3 linked regions of the Thermococcus kodakarensis KOD1 genome follow. Each later gene encodes a partner of the first gene's protein in a complex. Links are inferred from orthologs where the notes say so. Each region holds a gene or a part of one and is shown in the gene's direction. Other genes may lie near its edges.

Region 1 (9,622 bases):
TGTCGCCTTCGGTAGCGCTTACTACAACTGGGCCCTCAGCGTTCCCTACATGAAGAAGACAGGTGTTTCTTTCAAGGACATCATCGACCTCACCAACGCCGGTGACCTCAAGACCCTCAGGAAGAAGGCCCCGCTCCACGTCGTCGTCCTGGATATGGTCGTTAAGCACCTCCCGAACCCGCTCGAGGCCCAGAAGTACAGGATCCCGCACCTCTGGAGGGGCGACATCAACAGCGACGTCGGCCAGGCCATGATGAACTGCGACCCGAAGGGCCCGATGACCATGGTCGTTACCAAGATCATCCTCGACAAGCACGCCGGTGAGGTCGCTACCGGCCGTGTCTGGAGCGGTACCGTTAAGACCGGTCAGGAGGTCTACCTCATCAACAGCAAGAGGAAGGCCAGGATCCAGCAGGTCGGTATCTACATGGGTCCCGAGAGGATCAACATGGAGGCCGTTCCCGCTGGAAACATCGTCGCCGTTACTGGCCTCCGCGATGCTATGGCCGGTGAGACCGTTTCAGTCCAGCAGATCGAGCCGTTTGAGGCCCTCCACTACACCAGCGAGCCGGTTGTTACCGTTGCTATCGAGGCCAAGAACGTTAAGGACCTTCCGAAGCTCGTTGAGGCCCTCAGGCAGCTCGCCAAGGAGGACCCGACGCTCCACGTCAAGATCGACGAGGAGACCGGCCAGCACCTCCTCAGCGGTATGGGTGAGCTCCACCTTGAGGTCAAGCTCCACAGGCTCAAGACCGAATGGAAGCTCGATGTAGAAGTTTCACCGCCGATCGTCGTCTACCGCGAGAGCGTCACCAAGCAGAGCCCGATCGTCGAGGGCAAGTCCCCGAACAAGCACAACAGGTTCTACATCACAGTCGAGCCGATGCCGGATGAAATCTACCAGGCGATCAGGGAGGGCGAGATTCCCGAGGGCAGGCCGAAGGACCCGAAGGCCGTCGCCAAGAAGCTCGCCGAGCTCGGCATGGACTACGAAATTGCCAAGGGTATCGTCGACATTTACAACGGCAACATGTTCCTTGACAACACCAAGGGTATCCAGTACCTCAACGAGGTCATGGACCTCCTCGTCGACGGTTTCCACCAGGCCATGGATGAGGGACCGCTCGCCAAGGAGCCCGTCATGAAGGTCATCGTCAGGCTCCACGACGCCAAGATCCACGAGGACAACGTCCACCGCGGTCCGGCCCAGATCTACCCGGCCATCAGAAGCGCTATCCACTGCGCCATGATGAAGGCTGGACCTGTCCTCTACGAGCCGTACCAGAAGGTCATCATCAACGTGCCCTACGAGTACATGGGTGCCGTCAGCAGGGAGCTCAACCAGAGGCGCGGTCAGCTCATTGACATGAGGCAGGAGGGCGAGGTCATGATCATCATCGGCGAGGCTCCAGTTGCGGAGATGTTCGGATTCGCTGGAGCCATCCGTGGAGCCACCAGCGGTAAGGCCCTCTGGACAACGGAGCACGCTGGCTTCAAGCGCGTTCCAAACGAGCTTGCCCAGCAGATAATCAGACAGATACGCCAGAGGAAGGGTCTCGACCCCAACCCGCCGAAGGAGCAGGACGTCTGCCCGCAGCAGTGATGCGGGCTTTCTTCTTGTTCTCTCTTTGACCTTTTCTCAAGAACTCTGTTTTATCACGTGAAAGTCTAAATCCGTCATTAGTTAACTTTTTAAACCCCGTTCTTGAGTTAAACCCAGAACTCATGAGGTCCCCCCGAAAACGGCGGGTTTCCCGCCCGAGGGGGCCGAGGTTCGAAAGATTTAAAAAGCCATCCTAGTCAACGAGACTAGACCAAAATATGGAGGTGTTTGAAAATGGCTAAGGAGAAGCCACACGTTAACATTGTGTTTATAGGCCACGTCGACCACGGAAAGAGCACTACCATCGGTAGGCTGCTCTTCGACACAGCGAACATCCCGGAGAACATCATCAAGAAGTTCGAGGAGATGGGTGAGAAGGGTAAGTCCTTCAAGTTCGCTTGGGTCATGGACAGGCTCAAGGAGGAGAGGGAGCGCGGTATCACCATCGACGTCGCCCACACCAAGTTCGAGACCCCGCACAGGTACATCACCATCATCGACGCTCCGGGTCACAGGGACTTCGTTAAGAACATGATCACCGGTGCCAGCCAGGCCGACGCGGCTGTCCTCGTCGTCGCCGCTACCGACGGTGTCATGCCACAGACCAAGGAGCACGCCTTCCTTGCCAGGACCCTCGGTATCAACCACATCATAGTTGCCATCAACAAGATGGACATGGTCAACTACGACGAGAAGAAGTTCAAGCAGGTCGCCGAGCAGGTTAAGAAGCTCCTTCAGATGCTCGGCTACAAGGACTTCCCGATCATCCCGATCAGCGCTTGGGAGGGCGACAACGTCGTTAAGAAGAGCGACAAGATGCCCTGGTACAACGGCCCGACCCTCCTCGAGGCCCTCGACCAGATACCCGAGCCGCCGAAGCCGGTTGACAAGCCGCTCCGCATCCCGATCCAGGACGTCTACTCAATCAAGGGTGTTGGTACCGTTCCAGTCGGCCGTGTTGAGACCGGTGTCCTCCGCGTCGGTGACGTTGTCATCTTCGAGCCGGCCAGCACCATCTTCCACAAGCCGATCCAGGGTGAAGTCAAGAGCATCGAGATGCACCACGAGCCGCTCCAGGAAGCCTACCCAGGTGACAACATCGGTTTCAACGTCCGTGGTGTCGGTAAGAACGACATAAAGCGCGGTGACGTTGCCGGACACACCACCAACCCGCCGACCGTCGTCAGGCCGAAGGACACCTTCAAGGCCCAGATCATCGTCCTCAACCACCCGACCGCTATCACCGTCGGCTACACCCCAGTCCTCCACGCCCACACCACCCAGGTCGCAGTTAGGTTCGAGCAGCTCCTCGCTAAGCTCGACCCGAGGACCGGTAACATCGTCGAGGAGAACCCGCAGTTCATCAAGACCGGTGACTCAGCCATCGTCATCCTCAGGCCGACCAAGGCAATGGTCATCGAGCCGGTCAAGGAGATCCCGCAGATGGGCAGGTTCGCCATCCGTGACATGGGCCAGACCGTCGCTGCCGGTATGGTCATCTCCATCCAGAAGGCCGACTGAAGGCCTTCTCAATCTTTCCTTCCTTTGAAATCTTCCTGAACCTTTTAGGAGGGACGGAAATGCAGAAGGCGAGGATTAAGCTGGCGAGCACCAACATAAAGGCCCTCAACGAGGTCACCGACCAGATCAAGCAGATAGCAGAGAGAACCGGCGTCAGGATGAGCGGTCCGATACCGCTTCCGACAAAGAGGATCAGGATCACCACCAGGAAGAGCCCAGATGGAGAGGGTTCCGCCACCTTTGACAGGTTCGAGCTCCGCGTTCACAAGAGGCTCGTTGACATCGAGGCCGACGAAAGGGCCATGCGCCAGATCATGCGCATCCGCGTTCCCGAGGATGTTACCATCGAGATCGAACTCATCTCTTGATTCCTCTCATTTATGCGCCGGGGTAGCCTAGCCTGGGAAGGCGCGGGCCTGGAGAGTCCGTGGGCGTTTGCCCGCCAGGGTTCAAATCCCTGCCCCGGCGCCAGCTCTTAACCTTCTAACCTTCTTAGTTGCTTCCTTCTTAACTGCTTGTTTTGATTAAGCACCACAGAAGCGACTTTAGAGAATTTTTCAGAATTCATACTCAGATATAAGAGCAATCAGAAATCAACAAGAGGGGGAAAAGAAAAATCCTCAATATCTCCTCCTTCTCTGGCGGGGCTTCATTGACCCCCACCTGCCGCGGTACTCACCTTCAAGCTCCTCCTGCCTCAACCTCTCCCGGTATTCTTTGGGAATACCCTCGCTGAGTTCGGACTTCTTGACCTCAACGCCGGCCTGCTTTGTGATGTACCTAAAGCGCCTCAGTTCTCCTGGGGCGATGAAAGTTATGGCCTTTCCTTTCTTACCCATTCTCCCTGTCCTTCCAATCCTGTGGATGTACTGTTCGGGGTTCATTGGGATTGAATAGTTGATAACGTGGGTTATCTCTGGAACGTCAAGTCCCCTCGCTGCTACATCGGTCGCAACGAGTATCTTAGTTTTCCTGGCCTTAAAGCGATTGAACGTCTTCTCTCTAGCCGGCTGGCTCATATCGCCGTTGAGGGCCTCTGCCCTGAATCCAGCCGCCCTAAGCCTCATAGAGAGTTCCCTCGTCTCGGCTTTAGTCTGACAGAACACTATGCCGTAAAACTCATTAGACTCATCTGAGAGTATCTTGGTGAGAAGGTCGAACCTTCTGTGGGGAACAGCTTCGATGTACTCCTGCTCAACCTCTCCTGGGACAAGCTCGTCCCTGCTGACGATGACTACCTCGGGGTTTCTCATGTACTTCTTTGCCAGCAGGAGGACATCCATCGGCATCGTGGCTGAGAACATCAGGACCCTCTTCTCCTTGGGGGTTGCCCTGAAGATTGCTTCGATGTCCTCCTGGAAGCCCATGTCCAGCATCCTGTCGGCCTCATCGAGGACGAAGAACCTGACCCCATCGAGGTTCAGAGTACCTCTGTTTATGTGGTCGAGAACCCGTCCAGGAGTTCCAACTACTATGTGGACGCCCCCCTCAAGGGCCCTTATTTGAGGTCCGATCGGCTGTCCGCCGTAAACGGAGTAAACGTAAATCCTCCTTTTGCCCCTGAGCGACCTGAGCTCATCAGTGACCTGTATGGCAAGCTCCCTTGTGGGGGTTAGAATCAACGCTTGAACTTCCCTTATGGATTCATCTATCGAATCCAGAATCGGAAGTCCAAAAGCTGCTGTTTTTCCGCTTCCCGTTTTTGATTGACCCACAATATCGCTCTCAGCGGACAGCAGAAGGGGGATGACCTCCCTCTGAATGTCTGTTGGGATTGAAAAACCCTTTCTTTCAACTGCTTCAACTGAAGCACTGGATAGTCCAAGTTCTCTAAAACTCATTTTTCATTACTCCTTAATGTCTAGTAATTCCAACGCGCTCCTGCTCAGAACGCGCTGAGGAGAAACGCGCTTTGGCGGGCCGGGGGGGATTCGAACCCCCGACCTGCGGATTAAGAGTCCGCCGCTCTAACCAGGCTAAGCTACCGGCCCACGACCCGAAACCATAGAGATGGATTGCCTTTATAAATTTTTCGGTCTTCTGGAGTGCCGAGAAGCACCGTAAAGTTTATAAAGCACTGCACTGCCCTATATTTGGCAACGCGGGGGTTGCCGAGCCTGGTCAAAGGCGCGGGATTGAGGGTCCCGTCCCGCAGGGGTTCCGGGGTTCAAATCCCCGCCCCCGCACCACAACAGCCCTTTCTTGCGAAAGCGCTGGCGGAAGAAAAGTATGCGTTCTTAACGAGCTAGCTTTTGAGTGGGTTTACTTATCGAGTAGCCAGACTTACAGGATTTCCTCACCGTATAGCGCTCGTCGAGCGCTAAAAAGAAAGTTTGAAATCACAATTAGTGTGATATTTTGAGGTTAAACCCGCGTGAACTTGCTTTCTGAGCAAGCATACCCTCTCTAACAGCAAAGTCAAAAGAAAGGGCGCACTTTTGGTCAAGCGTTTTCTAAAAGCTTGCTGCGCGACGTTGAAGCTTCGCTTCAACGCACGGGACGATAGCCCCGTTGAGTTTGATCGAGGCTCGTGGTTCTTCTTAGAATTGCCCCACTACAAGGATTTTCAAGATACACAAGCTAGCATTAGTGAATTCCCCAATTTCAGCCCTCTAAAAGAAGTTTCCAACATCCCGACGCCCTACGGGTGTCGATTAAAAGCAAACTCACACCGAGAACTCTTACTAAAATCGAATTCGCACTCATACAGCGAGCTCCTGAATGAAAAATCTCCCCAGAACAACCTTCTAATCAAGAACCACGAACTTTGATGAAACTTTGCTTGCAAAGTTTCTTTGGTCAAGCTTTTCCCAAAAGCTTGCTAGAAAAGTTTCATTAGTGTAGCCTCTCCCAAAAAGCTTCAAAGTCTAGTGGCGGCGGGCGCGCCCGGGGGTGGGAACCCTCCGCCGCGCCCTTCCACCGGGGCTCGCTCACCCCCGCTACCCCGGGAGCGCCGCACGTCCCGCCTACCGCTGCTCCCTTCCGGGCCTGGCGGGGTTCGGCGGGCAAAGGGCGTTAGCCCGGCCCTCCAGCCGGACCTCGCCCACCGCCGGCCCCCCGGGACGAGGGATCACCGTTGTGCCCCGGCTTCCGGGCGCGGTTTTGGGAACCGCCCCCCGGGCTTCGGCCCCGGCATATCGACGGTTTCCGGTTACAGGGGACGCCGAACCCCCCGGCCTAGCCCGCCGCCGGGAATAGTTAACAGAGCTGGATATATAAAGGTTTGGTAGGTACGAAAGCCCTGAAGTTTGCCATTTTCCAGTTAAGAAAAGGTTATAAAGGCCCTCCGATTAGCAGAAGGAGGGTCATCATGAGGATAGTCTTCGATATAGGCGGCTCTGTTCTCGTTCCCGAAGATCCGGACATCGACTTTATCAAGGCGATAGCATACGAGCTCGTCAAGATAAGCGAGGACCACGAGGTAGCGGTTGTTGTCGGCGGTGGAAAGGTCGCCAGGAAGTACATACAGGCCGCGAAGGAATTCACGCTCAACGAGACCTTCAAGGACTACATAGGAATCCACATCACGAGGGCAAACGCGATGCTTCTCATCGCTGCCCTTGGAGAAAAGGCATATCCCTTCGTCGTCCAGGACTTCCGTAAGGCCTGGGAGGTCATCCAGCTCAAGAAGATTCCGATAATGGGTGGAACCCACCCCGGCCACACGACCGACGCGGTAGCTGCTCTTCTCGCTGAATACCTGCAGGCGGATCTTCTCGTCGTTGTAACCAACGTTGACGGAGTCTATGATTCAGACCCGAAGAAGAACCCCAACGCGAAAAAGCTCGACAGAATCACCGTTGACCAGCTCGTTGAGATAGCGATGCAGGAGGAGAGCAAGGCAGGAGGAAGCGGCGTCGTTGATGCCCTAGCAGCAAAGTTCATCCAGAGGGGGAAGATAAAGACTTACATCGTCGGCAAGAAGGACGCTTACCATCTCTTTGACGTGATAAAGGGCAAGCACAGCGGAACCGTTGTGGAGCCGTAATTTCTTTGCCTTTACTTATGTCTTTGTTTGTCCGCTTACTCTTCGAGTATTTCCGGATTTAACTAAAGCCAACTTTTTATACCCCCTTCCCCTTCTTCTCTTGGTGACACCCATGAAAATCGTCGTGGTCGGTTCTGGAACAGCCGGAAGCAACTTCGCCCTCTTCATGCGCAAGCTTGACAGGAAGGCCGAGATAACCGTCATAGGAAAGGAACCAACGATGCAGTACTCCCCCTGCGCCCTGCCGCACGTGGTAAGCGGCACTATCGAGAAGCCTGAGGACATTATAGTCTTTCCCAACGAGTTCTACGAGAAGCAGAAGATAAACCTCATGCTGAACACGGAAGCAAAGGCGATAGACAGAGAAAGGAAGGTTGTAGTCACGGATAAGGGCGAAGTCCCGTACGACAAGCTTGTTTTGGCCGTTGGTTCAAAGGCATTCATTCCGCCGATTAAGGGAGTTGAGAACGAGGGGGTCTTCACACTCAAGAGCCTCGACGACGTTAGGAGGATAAAAGCCTACATAGCCGAGAGAAAGCCGAAGAAGGCCGTCGTTATCGGAGCTGGTCTCATCGGCCTTGAGGGCGCCGAGGCCTTTGCAAAACTTGGAATGGAAGTTCTGATTGTAGAGCTGATGGACAGGCTTATGCCCACAATGCTCGACAAGGACACGGCAAAGCTCGTCCAGGCTGAGATGGAGAAGTACGGCGTTTCCTTCCGCTTCGGCGTCGGCGTGAGTGAGATCATCGGAAGCCCCGTCAGGGCTGTCAAAATAGGCGACGAAGAAGTTCCCGCAGACCTCGTCTTGGTTGCAACCGGGGTGAGAGCCAACACCGACCTCGCCAAACAGGCAGGGCTTGAAGTGAACAGGGGCATAGTGGTTAATGAGCACCTCCAGACGAGCGACCCGGAGGTCTACGCAATAGGCGACTGTGCTGAAGTTATAGACGCCGTAACTGGAAAAAGAACTCTCAGTCAGCTCGGAACTTCCGCCGTTAGGATGGCCAAGGTGGCCGCGGAGCACATAGCGGGTAAGGACGTCTCCTTCAGACCAGTCTTCAACACCGCTATAACCGAGCTGTTTGGCCTTGAAATCGGCACCTTCGGAATCACCGAGGAGAGGGCAAAGAAGGAGGACATCGAGGTAGCGGTCGGAAAGTTCAAAGGCTCGACCAAGCCAGAGTACTATCCCGGAGGCAAGCCCATAACCGTAAAGCTCATCTTCAGAAAGTCAGACAGAAAGCTTATCGGCGGCCAGATAGTCGGCGGCGAGAGGGTCTGGGGCAGGATAATGACGCTTTCTGCCCTCGCTCAAAAAGGCGCAACGGTTGAGGACGTTGCCTACCTGGAAACGGCCTACGCCCCGCCGATAAGTCCGACCATAGACCCGATAACGGTCGCGGCAGAGATGGCCCAGAGAAAGCTCCGCTGAACCTCTATCCCCTTTCACTTTTCTTCCCACTCCTGAATCAACATAGATGTACACTGAATTTCTGCACATCAGAATTCACGAAAATTTAAATAATCCTCCACAACCAGCTAAATACCAACTAACAACCCTGTGAGAGGTGAATCCAATGAAAGACAGATTGAAAGGACCTATTGCTAATAGAGAACTCTTAATCGGGATAAGTACGGGTGTTCTCCTAGCTTCTTCCATGAGGGTTTTCGTCGCGGGGGCATATTCAAGCGTCGAGAAGACGTTCTTTTACAACGTCATGTTCCCCTCCGTGCTCGGCGTGGTGCTGTTCATAATTGCATCCGCTGTTGTGGGCAAACTCAACAGGAGGATAGGAGCTGCAATAGTGGCGGCCTACGCGCTGGTTTCTCTCCTCACGGATGCGACTGAATACACCCACCTGATAGCGGCCCTTGCCATCCCAGTTGCACTGGCACTCCTCAGTGAACTCGACATAAAGTACGTGACGATGGGGCTTGTGGCGGATTTGGGGCTGAGGGTTCTCGCCGTTGGCGGGGAGCCGCTCGACTTCCCACACACCAGGATTATCCTGAGCCTCGTCGTTCTCTTCGGAGCATACGCCCTCTGGAAAGATGAAGGGAAACTGCCAAAGCCTGGCTTCGGCCTCTACGCTTTTGCCGCCCTCCTGGAACTCGGTCTCATGTATCCAAACGCAGTCTTGAGGTACTCCGGAATTAACTCTTATTATCTTCCTACCTTCGTCGGCTACTCTTTCATAATAGCCCTTGCACTCCTCGGGGGGCCTTACCTCGCCAGGAAGCCTAAGATTGCCCCGGTTCTTCTGATCCTGGGCACGGCGACCCTCTTCGTTAAACCACTGAGTTTGATAGGTCTTCCCCTGGCCCTCACATCTGCCGTTGCTCTCGTTGAGAGTGCCAAGACCATCCGCAAAGGGGAGCTGGGTGCTATTTATCTCTTCTTGGTGGTGACCCTCGCCTTGGGCGCCTACATCGGCAGGGACATTGGATTGGCCTTCATGGAGGACAAGCTGGAGGCCCTAATAGTTGTTGCCTCTATAGTTTATGCAGTC
Region 2 (9,513 bases), 980 kb from region 1 along the record:
TTGATGTTGTTGGTGGGGAAATAATCCAGTCAAGGAGCGACTTCAGAAAGCTGAAAGAGAAGATAAACTTCAACGATGTTGACGCTCTGGTTCTGTTCCCTCTGACGGGTGGGACGGAGGGATTTCTCAAGGAGTTTTCCGTGTTTAGGCGTCCAACTGTATTTTACGGGAACCCTTTCAACAACTCCCTTGCAGCCGCAATCGAACTCAGGGAGTACTTCAGGGACAGGCTAATTCCCTCCACCGTTGTGAAGAGTTCGGAGGAGCTTAAAGCTGCTCTCCTTGCGTATGATGATATGAAAGATGTTCTCGACAGGTTTCTTAGAGCCAGAATAGGCCTTATAGGGAGGGTTTCCCCCTGGCTGATAAACGAGAAGCTGGACATACCTTACACCCACATAAGCCTCAAAAAGTTCTATGAGTACTATGAGAAGACAACCGCTGAGGAAGGCTGGGAGGCCGTTAAGGAAATCGTTGAAAACGCTGAGGAAATTAAGGAGCCAGATAGGGAGTCTCTTGCAAAGGCTGGACGGGTGTACGTTGCCATAAAGCGCATTCTTGAAGACTATCATCTTAAGGGCTTTACAGTTGGGTGCTTTGACCTTATCGGGAAGATTGGAACTACACCCTGCCTTGCCCTTGCCATGTTCAATGCCCAGGGCATCCCCGCTGCATGCGAGGGTGAACTCAACGCCCTGATTGGCATGATGATAATCCGGAAGTTCTTTGATGAACCTGCATTTATGGGTAATCTCGCAGATTTCGACGAAAACCACGTGGTCATCGCCCACTGTACGGCACCCCTGGTGTCAAAGTACGTCCTTAGAACTCACTTTGAGAGCGGCAGGGGAGTCGGTGTTGCTGTTGAGTTCCCTCCTGGCAAGGCTACCCTTTTCAAGATACGCGGGAGACATGCGGTTGTTGCTGGAGTTGAAGTTGAGGGCAACGAGTTCCTTGAGTCGCGGTGCAGGACGCAAGTAAGGCTGAAACTTGAGGACGCTCCAGAATTCGTTGATGGCACGCTCGGGAATCACCATCTCTTAGCCTATGTTGACCCGGAGGAGCTTTCAGACCTGCTGAGTGAACTTGGCTTCGAGGTAATGCTGTACTAGTTGATTGAGTTATTTACTTGGGTTTTTATACCAAAGGGTTATATATTCCTACCCCATTTTATTTATGTGGGGTGAGTAAAATGATGAGACGCGCACAGGGAGCCTTGGAATACCTATTCATGGTCGCATTGGCCCTTATTATGGTCACGATTACTATCAGGTACGTTCATGAAGTTGCACAGAACGTGGCAGTACAAATCAACCAGACTACTAAGGAAATATCGGAGATCCTCAAGAATATGACGTCATCTGGACGTTGAAGGAAACGCTATTAAACAGGTTCCCTCTTCTTTTTGAGGTGTTTTGAAAATGAAAGTTGTGATGACTACAAAAGTAGATCTCGCGTCAATGAACATCAGGGAGAAGCTCATCGAGAACTTTGGTTTTAAAGAGGATGAACTCCTCTTTGATGGCAATCCAGTGTACCAGAAGGATGATGTAGTGATACTGACAACCAATCAGGAGATGATTTACTATGATGGCCTCGATAGGGCTATCGAGCGTCAGACTGGAATAAAGCCCGAGATTATAGCATTTGCCTCCAGGCACTCCAGCAAACAGAAACTCCCAGCCCTTACGACCCACGTGACAGGAAACTGGGGAGGAGCCCTTTACGGCGGGAAGGATGAAAGCCTTGCAATAGCACAGCCAAGTGCTATGAAGCTTGCTCTGCTTAAGATGAATGAACTGAATGACCTTGGATGGACTGTCTGCTACGAGGCAACCCACCACGGGCCAAGCGAGCTTGATGTGCCAAGCTTTTTCATAGAGATCGGTTCGAGCGAGGAAGAATGGGTCAACGATAGGGCCGGCGAGATTGTAGCCGAAACCATAATATACGTCCTTGAGAACTATCAGAATTCGAAGTTCAAGGTCGCCGTTGGTATTGGCGGGGGGCACTATGCACCGAAGCAGACAAAGAGGGCACTTCAGACAGATCTGGCGTTTGGGCACATAGCCCCAAAATATGCACATCCCCTCAGCAAGGAGCTCCTCCTAAAGGCCATCGAGAGAACAGCCGAGCGCGTTGATGCAATCTACGTTGACTGGAAGGGTAGCAAAGGGGAGACCCGACAGATGGCGAGGGCAGTTGCGGAGGAGCTGGGACTTGAGTTCATCAGGGATTAAGGCCGAAACATTTAAAGGATATACTGGCCATTTACCCTTCAGTTTGGGTTAGCTATGTTTATATACCACTCTCCCTCAAAAATTGAGGGAATTAAACTGTTTGGAGGGTGAACCCATGTTAAAGCTGATTGAAGATGCGATTGAAAGGACCTCCGCCGCTCCGCAGGCCAGCGCTCCTGAGGTTAGAACTCAATCCGATATTGACGAGGAGCTTAAGAAGCTCCTTGAGCAGATTCAGGCGAAGATATATGTCGTCGGTGTTGGCGGTGCGGGCTGCAACACGATAAACAGGATGATGCAGGTTGGAATCCAGGGTGCCAAGATAATCGCTATGAACACCGATGCCCAGGATTTGTTAAAGGTTAGGGCTCACAAAAAGATCCTCCTCGGTAAAGAGCTTACCAGAGGGCTTGGTGCTGGAAACAACCCAAAGATCGGTGAGGAGGCAGCCAAAGAGAGTGAGAGAGAAATTAGAGAGGCTCTCGAGGGCGCTGACATGGTCTTTATTACCTGCGGTCTCGGCGGCGGAACCGGTACTGGAGCCGCCCCGGTCGTTGCGGAGATCGCAAAGAAGATGGGAGCTTTGACGGTGGCAGTCGTTACCCTTCCGTTCACCGTCGAGGGCATAAGGAGAATCAAGAACGCCGAGTACGGCCTTGAAAGGCTCAAGAAGAACACCGACACCGTCATAGTAATCCCGAACGACAAGCTCATGGAGGTTGCTCCGAACCTGCCGATCCACATGGCCTTCAAGGTCGCCGACGAGATACTCGTCCAGGCGGTCAAGGGCATAACCGAGCTCATCACCAAGCCTGGCCTCGTCAACCTCGACTTCAACGACGTTAGGGCCGTTATGAAGGACGGCGGCGTTGCAATGATCGGTATCGGTGAGAGTGACAGCGAGAAGCGTGCTCTTGAAGCCGCTCAGCAGGCCCTCAACAGTCCGCTCCTCGACGTTGACATCAGCGGTGCCAAGGGCGCTCTCATAAGCATCAGCGGAAGCGACGTCAAGCTTGAGGAGGCCCAGCAGATCATAGAGCTCGTCACCAGCAAGCTCGATCCAGAGGCTCAGGTCATCTGGGGTATCCAGCTTGACGAAGAGCTCGGCAAGATGATAAGGATCCTCCTCGTCGTCACAGGTGTCAGTTCACCTTATTCAGTTGCCGAGGAAGAGGAGGAGTCATACTTTGGTGAGGAGGAGAGAAGGCCGATAAAGCTCGACCTCGACGAGCTTTAATTCATGAAATCTTTTTAAGGAGGGGTAAGGATGGCAGAGTTCACCGAAAAGGTCAAGTCCTTCCTGGCGGAGTCCAAGAGGGTACTGCTCGTTACAAAGAAGCCAGGAATGAAGGAGTTCAAGCTTGCTGCTAAGATAACTGGCATCGGTATGATCCTTATTGGAACCATTGGCATGATAATAAGAATAATAGGCTACCTCGTGACGGGCTCCTAACGGCTCTAAAAGGTGAATACACATGGCAGAGGGAAAGATATTCACAGTGAGCGTAACCGTTGGTCAGGAGACAACCACGGCCAATCTCATCTATAGCAAGGCCAAGACTTACAACCTGCCCCTTTATGCTATCCTCTCTCCAAGCAAGGTTAAAGGCTACATCTTCATCGAGGCTCCCAACAAGAGTGCCGTTGAGGAAGCAATCAGGGGCATCAGGCATGCAAAGCGCGTTCTGCCAGGGGAGATACCCTTCAGTGAGATAGAGCACTTCCTCGAGGAGAAGCCGGCAGTCAGCGGATTCGAGCCAGGAGACATCGTCGAGCTCATTGCAGGTCCCTTCAAGGGTGAGAAAGCCAAGGTTGTCCGCGTTGACGAGAGTAAGGATGAAATAGTCGTCGAACTCGTCAGCTCTGTGGTGCCAATCCCCGTGACTGTTAGGGGAGAATACGTTAGACTTATAAGCAAACGCCAGAAGGAGTGACGGGCAACAGGACTAAGTTTGAGAGGTGAGATAAATGGCACAGGTTGTTGAAGTTCTTGTCGAAGGTGGAAAGGCATCCCCCGGACCGCCCCTTGGTCCGGCTATCGGTCCGCTCGGACTCAACGTCAAGCAGGTCGTTGACGAGATCAACAAGGCTACCAAAGAGTTCGAGGGAATGCAGGTTCCCGTCAAGATTATCGTTGAGGACCCCAAGAAGAAGACCTTCCGCATCGAGGTCGGTATCCCGCCGACGAGCCAGCTTATCAAGAAGGAGCTCGGCATTCCGAAGGGCTCAAGCGAAGCCGGCCACACTCCCGCGGGCAACCTTACAATGGAGCAGGTCATCAAGATAGCCAAGATGAAGATCGACCAGATGCTCGCACCGAACCTTAAGGCTGCCGCCAAGGAGGTCATCGGAACTGCGCTCAGCATGGGCGTTACCGTTGAGGGCAAGGATCCCAGGGAAGTTCAGAGAGAGATCGACGAGGGTGTCTATGACGAGCTCTTTGCAAAGGCTGAGGAGGCCCAGTGAGGCCTCTTTTTCCCTTCCCGTTTGGGGAAAACTTTAAAAACACATTCCTAAAGGCATCTTTGATTCTCCGTTTGGCTGTTTAAATCAACGAAAATGAGAGGGAGGGCTGTAAAGTGGCCTTCGACAGGCAGAAACTCGTGGAAGCGGTGAAGGAGGCGAAGGCCCGGGCTAAGCCGCGCAACTTCACACAGACCGTCGAGATGGCAGTCAACCTCAAGGATGTGGATCTCCGCAAGCCGGAGAACAGGTTTAAGCTTGAGGTTGTGCTGCCCCACGGTCGTGGGAAGGAGCCAAAGATCGCGGTCATCGCTGATGGTGCCGTGGCCGAGGCGGCTAAAAAGCTCGGGCTTGATGTGATTAGTGGTGAGGAGCTGGAGGAGCTGGCTAAGAGCCCACGCCAGGCCAGAAAACTCGCTAAAAAATACGACTTCTTCATAGCAGCGGCTCCGCTGATGCCGAAGATCGGTAGGTACCTGGGTAGGTACCTCGGTCCGAGGAACAAGATGCCAGTGGTTGTCCCGCCGACAATGACCAACCTCGAGCCTATCGTTGAGAAGCTCAAAAAGACCGTCAGGATACAGCTCAAGAACAACCCTGTAGTTCATGCCCCAATAGGAACCGAGGACATGGACGACGAGAAGCTTGCCGAGAACGCCGAGGCGGTGCTCAACGCCATCATCAACAAGCTTGAGCGCGGTGAAAACCAGGTGAAGTCAGTGTACATCAAGACCACAATGGGCCCGGCCGTTAAGGTTGAGAGGTGAGGGAGATGGCTCACGTGGCAGAGTGGAAGAAGAAGGAAGTTGAAGAGCTTGCCAACATCATCAAGAGCTACCCAGTGATAGCGCTCGTTGACGTGGCCGGTGTCCCAGCGTACCCGCTCAGCAAGATGCGTGACAAGCTCCGCGGTAAGGCCCTTCTCAGGGTCAGCAGAAACACTCTCATAGAGCTCGCCATAAAGAGGGCTGCCCAGGAGCTTGGACAGCCGGAGCTTGAGAAGCTCATCGACCACATTCAGGGCGGTGCTGCAATACTCGCCACCGAAATGAACCCGTTCAAGCTCTACAAGCTCCTTGAGGAGAGCAAGACCCCGGCTCCTGCTAAAGCCGGTGCAGTCGTTCCAAAGGATGTTGTAATTCCCGCTGGGCCGACGTCACTAGCCCCAGGCCCGCTCGTTGGTGAGATGCAGGCCCTTGGCATTCCGGCGAGGATTGAGAAGGGTAAGGTCAGCATCCAGAAGGACTACACCGTCCTTAAGGCAGGTGAAGTCATAACCGAGCAGCTCGCGAGGATCCTCAACGCCCTCGGCATCGAGCCGCTCGAAGTCGGTCTCAACCTGCTCGCTGCTTACGAGGACGGGATTGTCTACACCCCAGACGTCCTTGCAATCGACGAGAGCGAGTACATCAACATGCTCCAGAAGGCTTACATGCACGCGTTCAACCTGTCAGTCAACATAGCCTACCCGACCAAGCAGACAATCGAGGCCATCCTCCAGAAAGCCTATCTCGGAGCGAAGAACGTTGCAGTCGAGGCTGGCTACATCACCAAGGACACTGTGGAGGATATCTTTGGCAGGGCTATACGTGCCGTCCTGCTCATAGCACAGAACCTGCCTGAGGATCTGCTCGACGAGAAGACCAAAGAACTTTTAAACGCTCAGGCACAAATGGCAGTTGCCGCCGCTCCTCAGCCGACCGAGGAGAAGGTTGAGGAGGCGGAGGAAGAAGAGGAAGAGGAGGAAGCCTCTGAGGAGGACGCGCTCGCTGGACTGGGCGCGCTCTTCGGCTGATTTCCTTTCCCATGTATCCCTCAACCCGTGATAAAAGAAAAAAGGATGAAGATGATTGGAGGTGCGAAAGATGGAGTACGTGTATGCCGCTCTGCTGCTCCACGCCGCTGGTAAGGAGATAACTGAGGAGAACCTCAAGGCAGTCCTTGAGGCCGCTGGTGTTACCCCGGATGAGGCCAGGATAAAGGCTCTCGTTGCCGCTCTCGAGGGCGTCAACATCGACGAGGTCATCGAGAAGGCAGCTATGCCGGTCGCCGCTCCGGTTGCAGTTGCCGCCGCTCCGGCCGCCGAGGGCGGTGCCGCTGAGGCTGCCCAGGAGGAGGAAGAGGAAGAAGAGGAGGAGGCCAGCGAGGAGGAGGCCCTCGCCGGTCTCGGCGCCCTCTTCGGCTGAAGTCCTCTTCCCCTATTTTCTCTATATTCTTGGATGAGAATTCTTCACTGGGTTTCTGGAAAGCTTCGTCTTGAAGTTGATTAAGGGTTCTCGCGTTCAAGAACAGCCGTTTGTTGAGAGAATCATAGTGAATTGACATTCTGGAAAAGAGCTACGAACCTTGATCAAACTCAATGGGACTATCGTCCCGTGCATTGAAGCGGAGCTTCAACGTCGCACAGCAAGCTTTTGGGAAAAGCTTGACCAAAGAAACTTTGCAAGGCAAAGTTTGTGGTTCTTGTCTGACGGGTCATTTTGAGAGGATTTCCTTGTAGAAGGGCAATTTCAAAAGGAACCACAAACCTTCATCAAACTTCGCGCAGGAAGCTTTTGAAAAAAGCTTCACCAAAAGCTTGAATGTCCTTGAAAATTGGCTGTGGATTGGGGGATTCTCGCAATGAATAGGCAGAGAAGTGTGGGTTTTTTATTTTTAACGCCCTTTGGGCGTTATACTGTGAGTAACCCCTTGAGGATTTCCAATTTATGGTGAGAATCACTGAAAAGCTGGGCACTCAAAAGGACATTCGATTTTTGATGAAACTTTGCCCAGCAAAGTTTCTATGGCGGGCCGGGCGGGATTCGAACCCGCGACCTTCGGCTCCGGAGGCCGACGCCCCGTCCAGACTAGGCCACCGGCCCATCCCGCCTCAGATGTGGTGGCCCTCAGCACAGGTCAGTGCCGGGCCAAACCGCTCATCCTCGGCCGTGCGGTTTTTATAGTTCTCACTTATATAGCTCTTTCGGTGGTCTAAATGATGCTTCCCGATTGGAAGATTAGAAAGGAAATTTTGATCGAGCCTTTCAGTGAAGAATCCCTGCAGCCTGCAGGATATGACCTAAGGGTTGGAGGCGAAGCTTACGTAAATGGTAAAATACTCGACGTTAAGGATTCAGGGGGAGTTACAATACCCCCAAAGACTTACGCCTTGGTTTTGACTCTCGAGAGGATCAAGCTTCCGGATGATGTAATGGGCGACATGAAGCTTAGGAGCAGTCTAGCCAGAGAGGGCTTAATCGGTTCTTTTGCCTGGGTTGACCCTGGATGGGATGGAAATCTCACTCTAGCCCTGTTCAACGCTTCCAACGAGTCTGTGGAACTCAAATACGGCGAGCGCTTTGTTCAGATAGCGTTTATCCGGCTGGAGGGGCCTGCTAAAAACCCCTATCGTGGAAATTACCAGGGAAGCAAACATCTAGCGCTCTCAAAAAGGAAACGGTAACCGACGTTGGTAATCAGCTGTTTGTTCGTTTTCATTGTTTTTTCTGGCCCGATTATAATCCACTCCGCTTAGAATGGTTGTCTTTGGTTTTTTACTTTTTAAACACCTTTAAATCCAATTAAACCACTTCACCTGGGTAAGCCCTTTGATAGGGTTTAGTTTCCCTCTCCTGAATTGAGGTCATGATTAAATTATTAGTAGCACTCATCTCTGAAAATTGGATGTATCTAAGGGTTCATTCGTTGTTAGACCCTGAGAAATAGCTCCGTTTACCGAAATCTTTATATATCTCCAATTGCCTAAAGCTTAATGAAAAGCCCTTTAAGGAGGTGTTGTGAATGGCCGAGCTTCCGATTGCCCCGGTTGACAGGCTTATAAGGAAGGCTGGCGCTGAGAGGGTCAGTGAGGATGCCGCCAAGGTTCTCGCCGAGTACCTTGAGGAGTACGCCATCGAGCTCAGCAAGAAGGCCGTCGATTTCGCCAGGCACGCTGGCAGGAAGACCGTCAAGGCTGAGGACATCAAGCTTGCCATCAAGGCCTGAAGGCCTTTTTGGCCCTTTTCCGCTTTTGCTCTTCTCGTTTCCCTACCGTTATCATTTTAAGACCCTTTTACTGTTCTGAACCCATGCCGGAGATAGCCGTAAGGATGACTAAGAGGAACCACAACGCGTTCGTTCACCTTCTCGGTGCCCTGGAGAGTCAGGGCTTTGATCTAGGAGAGCTCCTGATCACCAAGGATTTCAATGAAATACTCAGAGCTAAACCTAAAGTTGTCCTGTACTCTTTCTTCACCGAGGAGATCTGGGGCTCGTTGAGGGATGAAATCAGACTTTTAAAGGAACGGGGGGCTCTATTAGTTGCGGGGGGCTATCATGCGATAGCCATGCCAAAACATACGTTAAATGTGCTCGGTTTTGACATAGCGGTCATTGGTGAGGGGGAAGAGGTTCTCTACCAGCTCCTCACGACTCTAAAGAAGACGGGCTACAGAATCACAAAAGAGCTCGCCAACATTACGGGTCTTGCGTTCTACTTAAACGGGGATTTTGTGTTTACTGGCTTTGCAAAGGTCGAGAACTTCTGGCGCTTCCCGCCTTACCCCGAGAGCGTTCGCCTGATTTCGCCGATAGAAATCACCCGCGGATGTCCCTTCGGCTGCTACTACTGTCAGACACCCTACATTAAGGGTTTCCGCATGAGGCACAGGCCGATAGACCAGATCGTTAAGTACTCGAAGAGAATGAAGGACATGCGTTACATAACGCCGAACGCCTTTGCTTACGGAAGCCCGGGTGCAATCTTAAAACTCGACAAACTTGAGGCCCTTTTAAAGGCCCTTCAGCCGCTGAGGAAGGAGGGCAGGAG
Region 3 (9,621 bases), 170 kb from region 1 along the record:
AAGTAGTGAAAGGGTGGGAAAATATAAAGCTTTCGCTAAACTTCTTCGAGTATCTTCTCGGGTGCTCCAGCGAACTCCACCAGGTATTCTGCCTCAACTATGTGAAGCCTGCCTGGGACGATAAGGACGTGGGGCTGTCTTCCGAAGTCCTCGTTTATGAGCTCCCTGACGTAGCCGGCCCTCAGAGTCGGCTCAAGCGAACCAGCCCTCGCTAAGACGACAACGAGAGTCTCAGGGGTGAACACTCCTTCACCTTTCATTTCCTCGACTTTGAGAAGTATCTCCATCGCTTCATTGGCCGTCATGTAGCGGTTCTGGTCTGCCTTGATGTCGAGGAACAGAAGCGTGTGGAGACCCCTTTCTTTGTTATCCCTTATCACGTCGTAGTGGCTCGTCGGGAACCAGTTCTTCTCGGGATAGGCAACGGTAGCGCTCTTCCCGAACTTGTATATCTGAAGACCGGTGATTGCCACCGCGGAGTAAATGCTTGGAGCGTGGATAACGTAGCTCTTAACTCCAGCTTTCTTTGCCCTTATCCTGAGGTCTGAGTGAGTAGTTGCCACCATCGGGTCTCCGGCGGTTAAAAACGCAACGTCTTTGTCCTTAGCCTCGGGAAGAACTATTCTCTCGAAGTTCAGCTCAACATCCTCCCTGCTGAGTCGAACTATCGGCTTGCCGATGAGCTCCTCAATTTTCTCAAGGGTGGTACCTGCTAAAAGGGAAGTGTAGAACTCAGCGAAGACTTTATCACACCTTCTCGCCGTTTCCAGTCCCTTGAGTGTGATGTCCTTTTCATCGTAAAGCCCAAGCCCAATGAAGTACAGCACCATTTCTATCACCACATCAAAGGTGTTCCTAAAACTTTTAAGTTTTGGGAAAACTACTTAAAGGTTTTTGGTGAACCTAAAACCAGGTGGTTGACGTGGAAGTAACGAAGAGGGAGGAAGAGTACCTTGAAACTATGTATATTCTCCACAAGAACAAAGGAGTCATCCGCGTCAAGGACATAGCGAAGGCCCTGAACGTCAGGCCCCCGAGCGTTGTTGATGCCCTTAAAAAACTCGCTGAAAAGGGTCTCATTGAATACGAAAAGTACGACAGAATACTCCTGACCGAAAAGGGAAGGGAAATTGCCGAAAACACGTATTCCAAGCACGTATTCCTTACGAAGTTCTTCACGGACATACTCGGCATACCACCGGAGATCGCAGAGCAGGACGCGTGCCAGTTCGAGCACTACGTAAGCGAAATAACCGTTAAACGGATGAGGGAATTTGCGGAATTCATCCAGGAGCAGTGTCCCTACGTCCTGAAGCAGTTCCTGAAGGAGAAACTCGAAGAAGCCGAGCCTGAAGAAGGGGCTTAGTGGTTCAACTGATTTTGGTTTTCTCATCCACTATTCTTTTAACCCCTTTATTCCAATCCCGATACGCGATGATGAGTGAATCCAATGCTGATGAGATGATGAGCCCCAAACCTGAGCAAGAGGTGATTGAACTGGAGAAGCTGTCCCAAAAGATAGACGGCATCAGCAGGCAACTTCAGGCCATTAAAGAGGCCGAGGAAAAGAAAAACGAACCGGACACCCTCGGGTGGGACGACATCACTCAGGAAATCATCGGGGCTGTGACCTTTGCACTCCCATTCCTTTTCACAGGCGAGCTCTGGGACGTTGCCAAGGCGATTTCCCTTGAAAGAGCCGTTGTGATATTTCTGCTCACCCTGGGCATCGCGTACCTGTTCCTCGTGAAGTCCCGGCTCGGGAATATGAAGAGGGAGGAGCTGTTCCACCTGCCAAAGAGGCTCATAAGCGTGTCCGTTATCTCGTACACTATTTCGGCGCTTCTCATCTACCTTTACGACATAAACGGTGTCGCTCACTTCACACCCGTCCAGTACCTGAACGCGACGGTCATAGTGAGCGCGTTCGCGGTTATCGGTGCAATAGCTGTTGACATGGTGAAGTGAATGAGGGTTGTTACTGGAAACAAATGGGAGCAGTTTGGAGATGCGGTTCTATTTCCCGAGTATGGAAAGAACAGGGAAGACCTCTTGAAGTTCGTTGATTCCCTTTCGGGCGAAGAGACGCTGGTAACATCGAGCCTTGAGGTTATCGACCTTCTCGCTGAACGCTTCAGGAAAAGCGAGGAGAACATCCTCGTTTACTCGGACACTATGAAAAGCCTGACTCTCAAGGAGGTCTATGAACTCAGGAAGTACCTTGACTTTGATGTCCGCGGTGGTTTTTCTGGAGAAGATGCTCCGGTCTCGGTTCTCTTTGTTGAAGGGAAGACGGACTCCAAGTTCTTCAAGGCAGTCATGAAGAAGCTCTTCGACTTCAGAGAATCCAGAACCGCGCCAAGGAACCTGAAGTTCATTGAGAAGGTCTTTGAGCGCGACAACTTTGACCTCCTCCATAAGGACGGAAAGTACGTTGCCGTAATCCCGAGCGAGGGAAACTCCGGTGTCATAAGGAACCTGGGCAACTTCCTCAAAGCCATGGACGTCTTTGGCTTCGGCGTTGAGAGAATAGGGGTTGCCATTGACGTCGATGAGGACAGGGAAGCGGCCATGGCGTCAATAACTGGCAAACTGGCATCCTTTAGTCCAAGGAAAGCCGGGGATTTTTACTTGGTCTGGAACACGTTCATCGTGCCGCTCATTATAGGTCTCCCCTTTGAGGACGAGCTTATTGACTGGAAGAAGCCGACGGTTGAGGATTTGATGCTCCACCTCATAAGCGCGGAGGGCCTTCTTGAGAAGCTCCGGCCTGCCCTTGGGGCTTTCGAGGAGAGCCTTGGGAGGAAACTCAAGCCAAAGGAGGTCATGTATCTGGCTCTCTCCGCCTACGGGCACTGGGGCAACCTCGAGGGGTTCTACGAGCTCTTCGTGATGCGCTCCCGCCACAGGCACATCAAGGACGTGCTCAGGAAGGCAGGTCTCATGGAGGGCCTGCGCTTCCTCGCCTTTGCCGAGCGCTGAGTTTTTAACTCCCTTTCCCATCTCCAGGTGGTGATGTCCATGAAGCTGGTCTCATTTGACGTCTGGAACACACTTCTCGATATGAACGGGATGCTCGACGCTTTCTCAGCAGAGCTCTCAAACATCATGGGCACCTGCATCGTCGACGTTGTGGAGGCCATAATGCTGACGAGGGCGAGGATAAAGGGAATGAGGGCCAGGGGCGAAGGCGATCCGAAAAGGGCGCTTGAGGAGAGCCAGGAAATGCTCGCGGAAATCCTTGGCGTGGACATCGAGGTTATAAGGAGGGCCGCGGCGAGGGCCACCCTAAATGTCGGTGACCTCGTCCTACCCGGGGCGGAGGATGCCCTCAAGGACGCCAAGAGGCGCGGTCTGAAGGTTACTGTAACTGGCAACGTCATGTTCTGGCCGGGTTCCTATACGAGACTGCTCCTCGAGAGGGTTGGCCTTATGAGGTACATAGACCGGACGTTCTTCGCGGATGAGGTTGGGGCCTTCAAGCCGCTTCCGGAGATGTTTAGAAAGCCTCTGGAGGTCTTCGGTGTTGAGCCGGAGGAGGCCCTTCACGTCGGCGACACCTATGCGGAGGACTTTGAAGGAGCCCTGAGGGTTGGCATGTGGGGGGCGTGGATAAACCCCGAGGCTGAAGGCGTCAGGAGAATCTCCGAGAGGGGCTTTGAGATACCCTCAATCGGTGAGCTGCCCGAAGTCCTTGATATGCTAACTGGGGATATGGGAAAAGCTTATAAATCGACTGGGCAACGCTCACCAGAGGTTTAAAAACCCACCTTTCTTGGAGGTGTTCGCAGTGGAGATGAAGTTCGAGGTACCCGTATGCACCTCATGCGGAAAGGAGATAACCCCAAGGGAGCACGCCACTCACTTCGTTTGCCCGAACTGCGGTGAGGCGATCATATGGCGCTGCGAAAGCTGCAGGGTGCTCAGCGTGCCCTACAAGTGCCCCAAGTGCGGATGGGAGGGGCCGTGAGTTAGGAGGTGAATGATATGAGCGACTACAACCTTGTTGGCGTTATAAAGGTCATGCCGACCGACCCGGATGTCAACCTCGACGAGCTCGAGGAGAAGCTTAAGGCAGTCATCCCCGAGAAGTACGGCCTTGCAAAGGTCGAGAGGGAGCCGATAGCCTTCGGTCTCGTTGCTCTCAAGTTCTACGTCCTCGGAAGGGACGAGGAAGGCTACTCCTTCGACGAGGTTGCAGATATCTTCAGACAGGTCGAGAACGTCGAGAGCGCTGAGGTCGAGACCGTTTCGAGGATCTGAGGGCTCCGCCCTCTTTTACTGATTATCTGCACGGAAAGCCCCTGCACTTTCTCTCGCCAGTTAATTCGTAGCTCTTCCCGTCGAGGCTGTCCATTATCAGCTTTTTTCCGTCTTCCTCGTACACCCAGAAGACCTTGTAGGCGAGCTCTTCCCTTATTACCTCAATCCTTGGCAGCCACCACGAGACCACCCTTGAGTTTCCCCAAGTTATTGCGCTCTCGAAGGCCTTCATCCTCGCTTCTTCTTCCGTAACGAGGGGCTCCATAACGTTTTTCTCGTCAACTTCCCATTCCTCGAGGTCTATAAAGTCGTCTCCCCTCTCCGCACCGAGGCGGTAGAGGTCTATGTAAGCATAGTAGTCAAAGACCCTGTCCTTCATGCCCAGCCTCTTGTAGAAGAGCCTGAGGTGGTATATCCTGTAGGGATATAGAACAAAGCTTTCAGCGACCTCTGGTTTAAAGATTGGCCTCATGACCTTAACCTTGATCCCGCCCATATTCTAACACCTTTCTGCAATTCTTGATATTCTCTTACACCAAACGTTTCAAACGATAGGTTTATAATTTTTTAGCCATATATGTACAATGCTGGCTTCCAACCAGCATATACATTCAGGGGTGATAAATATGGGACTTGGCGCCGAAGGCTGGGCATTGCTTCTGGTTCCAACGATTTTGGGTTTTTTGGTAATGGTTCTGTACGGCTACTGGGACAAGATAACGGGGAAGGAGTACTACGTAGATGCCGACATTCTGGCCTACGACGAGGATCTCATTGAAGAGCTAAAGAAGGAGGGTAAGGCATGAACGCGGGTGTGCTCTTTGGATTTCTGATATACCTTGCCCTCCTAGCTTACATAGGCTGGTGGGCCAACAGGTACACCAAGACCGAAGACCAGTACTTCGTCGGCGGCAGGAAGGTTCACGTTTTAGCAGCTACACTCTCGGACAAGGCCAGTGACTTCTCCGGCTGGTTGATGCTGGGTTATCCTGGAAGCGCATTCAAGGCTGGCCTTGGAGCATTCTGGGCTGGGATAGGCTGTCTCTTCGGTACGCTGGCTGATTACGTCCTCATTGGTCCGAGGCTCAGGATCTACGCAGGTAAATTTAGGGCAATAACCGTCCCGGACTATCTGGAGGCCAGGCTTAAGGACGACACCAAGCTCATCAGGATCCTCAGCGCTTTGATCATTATCATCTTCATGACCGCCTACGTAGCTGCGCAGTTCGCGGCCGGCGGAAAGACCTTTGCGGAGGGCTTTGACGTAAGCGTGAACACTGGAATCATAATAACCGTTATCATCCTGACTGCATACGTTATCACAGGTGGCTTCTTTGCCGTGGTATGGACTGACGTTGTCCAGGCCCTCTTCATGCTGCTGACCCTCGTTATCGTTCCGTTCCTGGCCCTGGCCAAGATAGGAGGCCTCGACAAGGCGACGGAGATAATAGCCTCCGCAGACCCCAACAAGCTCCACCCCTTCGGCGGCGCAACCGGCTGGGCGGCAATAATCTTTGCCATAGGCTACGCCTCCTGGATAGTCGGCTACCTCGGCCAGCCTCACATAGTCACCCGCTACATGAGCGTTGAGGACCCGAGAAAGCTCAGGAGGCCGGGTATCTTCATCAGCGGCATCTGGACTACAATAGTCCTCTGGGGAGCGTTCTTCGCGGGATTCCTCGGCTTCGCCCTCTACCAGGCGGGCATGCTTAACGTCAGCGATCCCGAGCGTGTAGTTCCCGCCATGGCAGTTGAGCTTATGCCGAGCTGGATAGCTGGCTTCGTCATAGCGGGCATAATTTCCGCCGTTATGAGCACCGCCGATTCTCAGCTCCTCGTCGCTTCCTCGGCAATAGCGAGGGACTTCTACCACAAGGTTCTCGGCAAGGAACTCGGCAAGAAGCAGATGGTCAACATCTCCAGGGTTGTAGTTGCCGTCGTTGCACTGGTCGGCCTCTGGTTCGCTATTACAGGACCAAAGGTTATCTACCAGATGGTTGCAACGGCATGGGGTGGCCTTGCCGTCGGCTTTGGCCCGATACTCACACTGAGCCTCTGGTGGAAGCGCGTCACCAAGGAGGGCGGAATCGTTGGAATGGCCTACGGTCTGGTCAGCGAGGTCATATTCGAGGCCAAGATATACGGCTGGGCCTTCAACCCTGACGCTCCGGGCTTCTTTGGCACTCTCGGAAGCTGGTTCAACGGCGTTCCAGTGTTCTTCATCAACTTCTTCATAACGCTGTTCGTTATCATAATCGTCAGCCTCCTCACAAAGCCGCCAGGAGACATCGTTAAGCTTCACGAAGAGCTCTTCAGGAAAGTTCCCGTTGAGGGCGGCAAGAGGACAGTTATGGAAACAAGGGCCAAGAGCCAGGTCGAGAATGTCGCCGACTTCCTGATCGAGAAGGGTCTCGCCTGATCTCTCTTCTTTTTAACCTTCAGTTTAGAACCTTAGGGTTTATAAGCATCGGTGTTCATCTTTATTCGCATGTACAAAAGCGGGGTGGAAGCATGAGACCGCTTGACCTAACAGAGAAAGACCCTTCTAAGAAGATCACGATCTACCTCGACGGGGAGCCCTACGAGGCCTACGAGGGCGAGAAGTTCCCGGTGGCGATGTTAGCGAACGGCGTTTACTGGCTCACGACGAGCAACGAAGGGAGACACCGCGGAGCCTTCACCTTCGGCCCCGTCCCCGTTACGGTAAACGGAGTCAAGAACATCAACGGAAGGAAGCTCAAGCTCAAGGACGGCATGAAGATTGAGAGGCAGAGATACGATGAGTTCCAGGAGCAGGTTGAGATAGACGAAGGGAAGCCCGTTCTCCGCTACGTTGTGGACGTCGCGGTCATCGGTGCTGGTCCTGCAGGCCTCGGTGTCGTGGAGGAAATCGGCGGAAAGCTTACCGTTGCCCTCATCGAGGAGAAGGGCTGGCTCGGCGGAGATATGTGGCTCAAGGGCGTTGAGCAGGAGGGCTTTGGAAACCCGAGGGAAGCGATAGAAAGGCTCACCAACTTCCCTGAGAACGTTAGGGTCTTCCTCAAGACGGCCGCGCTCGGTGTCTATGACAAGGGCGAGTACTTCCTCGTTCCAGCCGTTAGAAACGACCAGCTCATAGAGTTCATGGCGAAGAAAGTGGTTTTAGCTACTGGGGCTGTTGATAATATAATGCTCTTCGAGAACAACGACTGGCCCGGCGTCTTTAGGAGGGCCGATGCACTTGAAGTCATGAACGTCTGGGGCGTCGCTCCCGGAAGGAAGGTCGCCGTCACAGGGGCATTCCCGGAGGAGATTACCGCCGAATTAGAGCGCTGGGGCATTGAATACATAATTGTCCCGAACGTCAAGCGCGTTGAGGGTGAGGACAGAATAGAGCGCGTCATAGACGAGAACGGCAACGTCTATGAAGTTGATGCACTGATAATGGCCGATGGGAGGATTCCGGATATAAACCCGATAACCCAGGCGGGAGGAAAGCTCCGCTTCAAGCGCGGCTACTACATGCCGATTCTCGACGACGAGCACAGGATAAGGGACGGAATCTATGTCGCGGGAAGCGCGGTCAGCATAAAGCCGCACTACGCGAACTACCTCGAAGGAAAGCTCGTTGGGGCCTACATCCTGAGGGAGTTCGGCTACGAGAGCGAGCCGTGCATTTACGAGGAGAGGCTTAAGGAGTACGAGCCGGTGGCAAGGCCGGTTCCGAAGCTCCCGCTCGATAACTTCAACGGCGAGGACGTCCAGATATGCGGCTGTGGCGTCACACTGAAGAAGGTGGACGACGTCGTCAGGAGCGGCATAACAGACCTGCAGATCATCAAGAGGCTCACCCACCTGGCCATGGGCTTCTGCCAGGGCAGGTTCTGCCTATTCAACGGCGCCCTTCTCGTTTCCCAGCGGAGCGGAATGGGCATGGACAGGCTTGACATACCCGTTGCGAGGCCGCCTATAAAGAACGTCAAAATGAAGGTCGTCGCGGGGAGGGATTGAAATGCCGACGAGAGAGCTTCCCGAAAAGAGTGAGATAACGATAATCGGCGGCGGAATCGTTGGCGTCACCATCGCCCACGAGCTTGCCAAGAGGGGCGAGGAAGTCACCGTCATAGAGAAGCGCTTCATAGGTTCAGGCTCTACATTCCGCTGTGGAACCGGGATAAGGCAGCAGTTCAACGATGAGGCAAACGTCCAGGTCATGAAGCGCTCCGTCGAGCTCTGGAAGAAGTACAGCGAGGAATACGGCTTCCCGTTCCAGCAGACGGGCTACCTCTTCCTGCTCTACGATGACGAAGAAGTCGAGACCTTCAAGAGGAACATAGCGATACAGAACAAATTCGGCGTTCCGACGAGGCTCATAACACCCGAAGAGGCCAAGGAGATAGTCCCCCTCCTCGACATAAGCGAGGTCGTTGCCGCTTCCTGGAACCCCACCGACGGAAAGGCCAGCCCGTTCCACTCAACTGCGAAGTTCGCCCTCCATGCTGAAGAGTTCGGCGCGAAGCTCGTCGAGTACACCGAGGTCAAGGACTTCATAATCGAGAACGGTGAGATAAAGGGCCTGAAGACCAGCAGGGGCACGATAAAGACCGGAATAGTGGTCAACGCCACCAACGCCTGGGCCAAGCTCATCAACGCGATGGCAGGTATAAGGACGAAGATACCGATAGAGCCCTACAAGCACCAGGCTGTCATAACCCAGCCCATAAAGAAGGGCTCCGTTAAGCCGATGGTCATCTCGTTCAGGTACGGCCACGCTTACCTCACCCAGACCAGCCACGGCGGAATCATCGGCGGCGTCGGCTACGAAGAAGGCCCGACCTACGACCTCAACCCGACCTACGAGTTCCTCCGCGAGGTGAGCTACTACTTCACCAAGATAATCCCGGCCCTGAGGGAGCTCCTCATCCTGAGGACATGGGCGGGCTACTACGCCAAGACACCCGACAGCAACCCCGCGATAGGCAAAATCGAGGAGCTGAGCGACTACTACATAGCTGCAGGCTTCAGCGGGCACGGATTCATGATGGCCCCTGCTGTGGCGGAGATGGTGGCAGACCTGATCACGAAGGGCAAGACCGACCTGCCTGCCTGGTGGTACGACCCGTACCGCTTCGAGAGGGGCGAGCTTAGAGGTAAGGCCCTGCAGATGGGGTGAAGTTTTATTTTCTCTCTTCTTCACCCTTGAAGAAAGTACACGAACGCTGAAGCTTCTTTTTATTCTTCTTTGAGGACTTCGATGAAGGGTATTCCTTCAGAAAAGCACGCTACTGTCCAGAAAAGTCCCTGTACTCCTGTAGATACTCACGAAGCTCCCCCCATGATGCCCTCTCAGGTCTCACCTTCCCCTTGCTGGAAGCGAGC

Evidence for each region.
Region 2: the proteins of tuf (region 1) and rpl12p are in contact, whole or in part, in a crystal structure (PDB 3WY9), measured with the Pyrococcus horikoshii proteins. The link is inferred for Thermococcus kodakarensis KOD1 from one-to-one orthologs. Residues at the interface, in WP_010885563.1 of Pyrococcus horikoshii: Lys125, Glu126, Phe129, Arg132, Thr133, Lys165, Leu166, Thr169, Lys324, Gln326, Leu359, Ala360, Ile369, Glu372, Ile384, Ile422, Ser423, Gln425; in WP_010886059.1 of Pyrococcus horikoshii: Glu96, Glu97, Leu100, Leu103, Ser104, Ala105, Leu106, Phe107, Gly108.
Region 3: the proteins of tuf (region 1) and TK_RS00555 are in contact, whole or in part, in a crystal structure (PDB 7CSL), measured with the Pyrococcus horikoshii proteins. The link is inferred for Thermococcus kodakarensis KOD1 from one-to-one orthologs. Residues at the interface, in WP_010885563.1 of Pyrococcus horikoshii: Val16, Lys20, Ser21, Lys62, Arg65, Glu66, Arg67, Gly68, Val73, Ala74, His75, Ile88, Asp89, Ala90, Pro91, Gly92, His93, Asp95, Phe96, Lys98, Asn99, Gly103, Ala104, Asp227, Val228, Tyr229, Ile231, Val234, Val237, Val239; in WP_010884146.1 of Pyrococcus horikoshii: Phe4, Leu6, Val7, Val9, Arg11, Met13, Pro14, Thr15, Asp16, Pro17, Leu38, Ala39, Lys40, Glu44, Pro45, Ile46, Ala47, Phe48, Gly49, Leu50, Tyr56, Leu58, Arg60, Asp61, Glu62, Glu63, Tyr65, Ser66, Phe67, Asp68.

What each region holds. Positions count from the first base shown.
Region 1 is NC_006624.1:256,050-265,671, reverse strand. The notes cover bases 1,171-3,980. They hold tuf (translation elongation factor EF-1 subunit alpha), read left to right. Parts: upstream 1,171-1,837; coding sequence 1,838-3,124; downstream 3,125-3,980. Other genes in these bases: TK_RS01505 (DEAD/DEAH box helicase), read right to left, coding at 3,745-3,980; rpsJ (30S ribosomal protein S10), read left to right, coding at 3,184-3,492; TK_RS01525 (elongation factor EF-2), read left to right, coding at 1,171-1,603. Outside these bases: more of TK_RS01525, read left to right, coding at 1-1,170; more of TK_RS01505, read right to left, coding at 3,981-4,965; pyrH (UMP kinase), read left to right, coding at 6,435-7,112; TK_RS01485 (NAD(P)/FAD-dependent oxidoreductase), read left to right, coding at 7,225-8,544; TK_RS01480 (endonuclease/exonuclease/phosphatase family protein), read left to right, coding at 8,690-9,622. UniProt on the Methanocaldococcus jannaschii protein: GTP hydrolase that promotes the GTP-dependent binding of aminoacyl-tRNA to the A-site of ribosomes during protein biosynthesis.
Region 2 is NC_006624.1:1,238,907-1,248,419, reverse strand. The notes cover bases 5,528-8,228. They hold rpl12p (50S ribosomal protein P1), read left to right. Parts: upstream 5,528-6,568; coding sequence 6,569-6,889; downstream 6,890-8,228. Other genes in these bases: dcd (dCTP deaminase), read left to right, coding at 7,681-8,148; TK_RS07035 (50S ribosomal protein L10), read left to right, coding at 5,528-6,498. Outside these bases: TK_RS07075 (L-fucose/L-arabinose isomerase family protein), read left to right, coding at 1-1,112; TK_RS07070 (class III signal peptide-containing protein), read left to right, coding at 1,193-1,372; TK_RS07065 (D-aminoacyl-tRNA deacylase), read left to right, coding at 1,422-2,240; cell division protein FtsZ, read left to right, coding at 2,356-3,477; TK_RS07055 (protein translocase SEC61 complex subunit gamma), read left to right, coding at 3,508-3,693; TK_RS07050 (transcription elongation factor Spt5), read left to right, coding at 3,716-4,174; TK_RS07045 (50S ribosomal protein L11), read left to right, coding at 4,209-4,706; TK_RS07040 (50S ribosomal protein L1), read left to right, coding at 4,820-5,470; more of TK_RS07035, read left to right, coding at 5,476-5,527; archaeal histone HpkA, read left to right, coding at 8,487-8,690; TK_RS07010 (TIGR04013 family B12-binding domain/radical SAM domain-containing protein), read left to right, coding at 8,774-9,513. UniProt on the Methanocaldococcus jannaschii protein: Forms part of the ribosomal stalk, playing a central role in the interaction of the ribosome with GTP-bound translation factors.
Region 3 is NC_006624.1:86,299-95,919, forward strand. Bases 2,817-5,625 are described here. They hold TK_RS00555 (elongation factor 1-beta), read left to right. Parts: upstream 2,817-3,987; coding sequence 3,988-4,263; downstream 4,264-5,625. Other genes in these bases: TK_RS00540 (DUF3226 domain-containing protein), read left to right, coding at 2,817-2,982; TK_RS00545 (HAD family hydrolase), read left to right, coding at 3,022-3,762; TK_RS00550 (zinc finger domain-containing protein), read left to right, coding at 3,797-3,970; TK_RS00560 (hypothetical protein), read right to left, coding at 4,286-4,759; TK_RS00565 (hypothetical protein), read left to right, coding at 4,890-5,069. Also shown: dph5 (diphthine synthase), read right to left, coding at 36-830; TK_RS00530 (metal-dependent transcriptional regulator), read left to right, coding at 923-1,366; TK_RS00535 (DUF2391 family protein), read left to right, coding at 1,435-1,968; more of TK_RS00540, read left to right, coding at 1,969-2,816; more of TK_RS00570, read left to right, coding at 5,626-6,682; TK_RS00575 (FAD-dependent oxidoreductase), read left to right, coding at 6,775-8,253; TK_RS00580 (NAD(P)/FAD-dependent oxidoreductase), read left to right, coding at 8,255-9,415; TK_RS00585 (hypothetical protein), read right to left, coding at 9,525-9,621. UniProt on the Methanocaldococcus jannaschii protein: Promotes the exchange of GDP for GTP in EF-1-alpha/GDP, thus allowing the regeneration of EF-1-alpha/GTP that could then be used to form the ternary complex EF-1-alpha/GTP/AAtRNA.